DNA from 2 places in the Psychrosphaera haliotis genome. Region 1 is predicted to be linked to the other one. Evidence: predicted binding sites of a transcription regulator. Region 1 holds the regulator's gene; the other holds the start of a gene.

Region 1 (3,207 bases):
TTACTTTCTTGGGCGATGGCATCAGGTAATGAAGCGTCGCCTTTGGTAAGAGGGTGTAGTCGTCGAGTTTCGCTATAACGACGAATAAGTACTTCATCTTTGGCATCGATATAAAGAACCGTGGTTTTTACACCTTTAGGTAAGAAGTCCAAATTATCCATTAACTCTTGTTCAGAGCTTGGTAAGTTTCGAACATCAATGCTTACAGCAACTTGTGGGTAATTTTGTGATAACGAATGCGATAGAGCAGGCAGTAAGTCTACTGGCAGATTGTCAACGCAGTAGTAACCTAAGTCTTCAAGTACTCTAAGTACTACCGTCTTCCCTGAGCCTGAACGGCCACTAACTATAAATATATGCATGATTAAGCAGCTTCAATTACGTTGTATAAGTCGTTATCTGTTTCGGCACTTCTAATTCGTTTCAGCATATCTTTGTTATCAAAGATTTCTGCAATAGACGCAAGCGTTTGAAGATGCACATCACATTGATCTTCAGGCACTAATAGTGCAAAAAATACGTCTACTGGGCGATTATCAATCGCGTCGTAATTTATTCCAGGGTGACTAACCAATAATACCGCGACTGGTTCACCTTTTGGGGTGATTTTTCCATGAGGAATGGCTACACCATTTCCTATTCCTGTACTTCCTAGTTTTTCGCGATTCATTAGACTCGCCAATATATCTGTGCAAGTTAGATCAGGTAACTTAGTACTAGCAATCTCGGCAATATGCTCTAGGATCTTTTTCTTGCTTTGGCAGTCTGCCAGCACTTTTGTGCAGTCAGGTTGCAGAAGTAACTTTACATTCATGGTTTTATTTTACTGCTATTTTCTTTTGATCTTATCTCAAAAGATGGATTAAAAGTACCGTCCTTGGCACTTTAATTTTAATGAGAGAAGTTAGTGTCGAATTAACTTTTCTTTATGCTTAATAACTTGACGATCAAGTTTATCAATTAATGAGTCAATAGCAGCATACATATCTGTATGCTCCGATGTAGCAAAGAGCTCTCCACCGTTAACATGCATGGTCGCTTCTGCTTTTTGGCTTAGCTTTTCAACGTCTAAAATCACATGGACGTTGTTAATGTGGTCAAAATGACGCTGTAACTTTGCAAATTTCGTATCAACATACTCTTTTAAAGACTCTGTTGCATCGACATGACGACAAGTTAAATTAATTTGCATATGCACTTCCTTCTTAATTGATAAAATGGGTGTATTACACCAATCGTTTTCTCTGGTTTGAAGGGGGAATGTTTAACGACTCCCGGTATTTTGCGATAGTTCTTCTGGCTACTTGGATGCCCTGTTCGGCCAGAATATCGGCAATCTTACTGTCACTTAACGGTTTTACTTGGTTTTCAGCGGCAACTAACTTTCTAATTAAAGCTCTAATTGCGGTTGATGAACATTCACCACCATTTTCGGTGCTAACGTGGCTAGAGAAGAAGTACTTTAATTCAAAGATTCCTCTGGGAGTGTGCATGAATTTTTGTGTTGTCACACGTGATATTGTGGACTCATGCATATCAACCATTTCTGCTACATCGTTTAGAACCATTGGCTTCATAGCTTCTGGACCATATTCAAAAAAGGCTTGTTGCTGCTGTACTATACAATTTGATACCTTCAATAAAGTGTCGTTTCTGCTTTCTAAACTTTTAATAAACCATTTTGCTTCTTGTAAGTGTGAACGAACAAATTGAGCATCAGAGCTATTAGTTGAAGTTTTAGACAGTGAAGCGTACTGTTCGTTCACTTTAATTTTAGGCATAGAATTGGGATTTAGCTCTACTAACCAACGACCTTTTTTCTTAATTACGCTAACATCTGGAATTACATAGTCAATTTCATCTTTAATAACTAAGCTAGCAGGGTTTGGGTTCAGAGACTGAATGAGCTCTAAGGCTTCTTTTAAGTCATTTTCTTTTAATTTTGTTTTACGGAGAATGGTACGGTAATCGCGATTAGCCAGTAGGTCGATATTCTCGGCAATTAAATCAATAGCTTCCTGTCTAAAAGGCGTATCAATACTATATTGTTGCAACTGAACAAGTAGGCATTCTTGCAAGCCTCGGGTAGCAACACCAATAGGATCAAAGTGTTGGATACGCTTTAATACGGCCTCTACTTCTTCAATTTCAACATCTTCAATATCTACAGACTCTACGATGTCTTCTGTTGATACGGTCAAAAAGCCTTTATCATCGATGGCGTCAATAATCGCGGTAGCAATGGCTAAGTCATGTTCTGAAAAAGGAGAAAGATTAAGTTGCCACTTTAGATGGTCTTGAATATCCAGCGTTGTTTCACCCTGGTAAACGGTGTCTTCGCCTTCGTAGGCTGGGCCTGAGCTAGCAGGAGCCGCACTCATGTAATCGTCCCAACTAGAGTCAGTAGGGAGCTCGTCACCTATTGTTTGTTCTTGAATGTTTTCGTTGGTATCACGTTCATCTTTGGTCCATTCAATTTCATCGTCATTTGAATTAGATGCGGCTTCATTTTCATGGCGGTCGTGATTGTCTTTAGGGAGTTCAATATGCTCAACAGAACCATGCTCCTCGTCATTTTCTAACAAGGGGTTGCTGTCCAAGGCTTCTTGGATTTCTTGTTGCAGTTCTAACGACGACAATTGCAACAAACGAATTGCTTGTTGTAATTGAGGGGTCATAGTTAACTGCTGACCCATTTTAAGTTGTAGTGTTGGTCTCATTTGATCCCAGTAAAGTACTGACTAAAATAAACTTATTTGTACTAACAAAATATCAAAGTTTGAACTGGTCACCAAGATAAACTTTCTTCACAATGTCACTTTCTAGTACCTGTGAAGGAGTTCCTTCGGCAATTAGCTCCCCATGACTTACGATATAGGCTTTTTCACAGACATCAAGTGTTTCACGGACATTATGGTCAGTAATAAGAACACCTATTCCCTTTGCAGTTAATTGTTGGATTATTTTTTTGATATCTATCACCGAGATAGGATCAACACCTGCAAAAGGTTCGTCTAAAAGAATAATTTTTGGATCTGCCGCTAAAGCACGTGCAATCTCTACCCTGCGACGTTCACCGCCAGATAAGGCCATACCAAGGCTGTCCCGTATATGATCGATATGAAACTCCGCAATAAGATCATCTAACAAGTCTGCTTGCTGGTTAGCATCAATGTCTTTGCGCATTTCTAGAACTGACATGATGTT
Region 2 (3,207 bases), 490 kb from region 1:
GGGTTGTTTATATTAATTAACTTAGTTAGCTCACTATTAACTTTTGAAAACGCCTCTGCACTAGCACTATTAGTACCTACTGCACTTTTAGAGTTAAGCTCTGCTTGAGTTTGTGCCAGCCTAGACAGTTCCATTTGCAAGTAAGAACTTGTGTCTTTATTTGAGTCGCTGTTTTTAAAGTCGACGGCCAGAGATTGGGCATTGCTTGAAGCTTCCGATGCAACCTTGTTTGATTCTGGCGAACTCACAATAGAGGACGTTAAGTCTACTTCGGTCTCACCTTGAGTGTGTTGTGCGTTTTTGATATCACTATCAGTTGCTTGATTGTTACTATTTTGATTCAGCAATCCGTTAAGCCAGTCTAATTTTTTGGTATCTAGATCTTTAGTGCCCTGCGACGAGTCTGTATCTGAACTGTTCAGGTTATTTTTGTTCTCATTACCAACTGAGCTATCTGGCAACAGCAACGACTTTAATAAGTCTCCTAAATCTTCTAGTAACTCGGAACCGTCAGTGCTTGCAGCGCTGTTTTCGTTCATGGTGTTTTCAACACCGATTTCTAAGTTAGATAATTGTTCTAACAGCGATGACAACTTAACTTTAAAGTCATCGATAACACTCTCTGGAAATTCATTTTTAATATTAGATAACAGCGAATTCAATTCATTAGCATCAGCACTCTTAAGAGAGCTGGTCAACAACGATGCAAACTCATCTACAGCCTCAATAACGTCTGATGAATCAGCGTCACTACTCGAATCACTTAAGCTAGCTAAAAGCTCTCTTACCTTTTGAAGTAATTCGGCACCAGAGTATTTATCCGTCAACTCTTTCAAAACTGGTTCGGATAATTCATTTTCTTTTAACGACTTAACAGAAGATTCGAGTTCCTTTCTATCTGCATTATTAACGTGCTCTTTAGCAGGTCTGTCTTGAGTTGTTGCCTGTCGAGTGTCGTCAAGTTGTGTGCGATTACCATCGGCGGATTGAGACTGCCTTGCTGGTGTTTGGCGCTCGTTCTGAGTTCGTTGTAATTGTTTTTGCTCTAATTGGCGGTCGTAATCTGCTCTTTGCTGCGACGCAACATCGTCATTTCGACGCTGTTCTTGCCGCCTATTGTTTGCCGCCAATGTGGTATCAAAGTCACGTCGGTAATTACTGTTTTCCGACTCATACTGGCTTTTCCTAACACTAACCTCTTTCTCTACAGACTTTGTAGGTAAAGGCTCTGGTAAGATTCTGTGTTGTTGTAGCATGATTACTCCTAACCCAATTTCGGCATCAAAAATGATGTTTATTGCCGCTCGATATAAGGGTAATATTCAAGGATCGTTCCAACTTGAATTTTTAAGTTAAAAGTTAAAAGTTAGAAGTTTTTCGAATTTAAGTTTTAATGGCGTGTAAGTTTAGCTATTAATAGCCATTTTATTTGCCATCTGACGACGAATATATTGCTGAGACGCGAACTCATCTGACTGATTTTGTTCATACTTGTCTATTCGTTGTTGCCTAGCCTTAGCTTTTTGAGTAAGTAAAGTATCTACGGCTTTTACTTTGTTTTTTTGTACAAACCACTCTTGTTTTCGTTGCTCAAGTACTTGCTTGGCGATATCAACGACGTTCATTTGAGCTGCAATGCCTTGGTCGAGCTGCACAATAAAACGTTGATAATGCTGGTAACTTGCACCGCCAATACCGTTTACCCCACGACTTTGCATTTTTTTTAAGTAATCGAGTTTGTAGGATTGTACTTCTTTTAACTTAGCCTGATTGGCTTGCAAATAAGACTGCGCCGATTGCATAGCCGTAATAGCTTGCTGCTCTTTGTCAGTCTCTATTTTTTTTAGTATGTGTAATTGGTTGTCTTCTTTCATCAGTACTTACCTTTTATGGCATTTCATTTGTTAACGCTTGTAACTGCATTAACGACTGATCGTAAGGGTAAATTTCTGACATAGTTTGTTGTAGGTAAGCGTCTATTACCGGCTTAAGTTGAATCGCTTTATCTACTACCGGATTGCTACCTGACGCATAAGCACCAATCGATATTAAGTCTTTGTTTTGTTCGTAAGCTGAAAGATACTTTTTAAACTTAAGCGCCATTTGCATATGTTGCTGAGACGTTACTTGAGGCATAACTCGACTGATGGATTTAGTTACATCAATAGCAGGATAGTGCCCAGCGTCAGCTAGGTCTCGTGATAGTACAATGTGACCATCAAGTATTGCACGAGATGCATCTGCAATTGGATCTTGTAGGTCGTCACCTTCTGATAAAACCGTATAGAAAGCCGTTATTGAACCTTGTCCTTCTCCACCGTTACCGGCACGCTCTACCAATGCTGGAAGCTTTGCAAATACTGATGCAGGGTAACCTTTAGTCGCCGGTGGCTCTCCAATTGCTAACGCGATTTCTCGTTGAGCTTGAGCATAACGGGTGATGGAGTCTATTAACAACAGTACATTTAAACCTTGGTCACGAAAATACTCCGCGACCTGTGTTGCCGTTTCGCAACCTTTTAATCTTCTAATAGGCGCCATATCAGCAGGTGCAGCAACCACTACCGCTCTTTGACGCCCTTCTTCACCAAGTATTTCATCGATAAATTCTTTTACTTCTCGGCCACGTTCGCCTATTAGACCAACCACTACTACATCTGCGGTAGTACCTTTGGTCATCATGCCAAGTAAAACTGACTTACCAACACCTGAGCCGGCAAACAGGCCCATTCGCTGCCCTTGTCCAACGGTCAAGATACCGTTAATTGCTTTAACACCAACGTCTATAGAGGATTTTATTGGTCGTCTTGATAGTGGGTTTATTGGTTTAGTTTTGTGAGTTGCACCTGGATCGGCCTCTATCGGACCTAAACCATCTAGCGGTGTTCCCGAAGGGTCAATAACTCGTCCTAGAAGCTCTAGAGAAAGTGGTAATTTCTGACCACGACTAGACGTAGTAACACGACCTCGAGGCACAATACCGTCAACTTGATCCGTGGGCATTAAAAATATTTTATCGTTTTCAAAACCAACAACTTCAGCGTCTACTTCACCGTTCAAGGTTTGAATTCGACAGTGACCACCTAAAGGTACAGAAACGCCTACCGCCTCTAAAGTAAGGCCATTAACTTTTGTAAGTCTTCCGGACACTTCTGGCGTTGCGTCTTTTACCAGCCGTTGGGCTTTTAAAATTGATTCTGTTAAAGA

The links. The regulator sigma-54, encoded in region 1, starts transcription at its own class of promoters, with help from an activator protein. The targets are predictions, from matches to a motif close to GTTGGCACGNNNNTNGNNT.
Region 2: the regulator sigma-54 is predicted to act here: its motif matches at 1,321-1,339, upstream of ABD009_RS03565 (flagellar hook-length control protein FliK).

The regions. Positions count from the first base shown of each region.
Region 1 covers NZ_BAAAFQ010000004.1:687,797-691,003, reverse strand. The annotation lists gene rapZ (RNase adapter RapZ) at 1-362, opposite strand, end outside; gene ABD009_RS05690 (PTS sugar transporter subunit IIA) at 365-814, opposite strand; gene hpf (ribosome hibernation promoting factor) at 905-1,192, opposite strand; gene ABD009_RS05680 (RNA polymerase factor sigma-54) at 1,227-2,720, opposite strand; gene lptB (LPS export ABC transporter ATP-binding protein) at 2,773-3,207, opposite strand, start outside.
Region 2 covers NZ_BAAAFQ010000004.1:195,909-199,115, forward strand. The annotation lists gene ABD009_RS03565 (flagellar hook-length control protein FliK) at 1-1,256, opposite strand, end outside; gene fliJ (flagellar export protein FliJ) at 1,407-1,874, opposite strand; gene fliI (flagellar protein export ATPase FliI) at 1,888-3,207, opposite strand, start outside.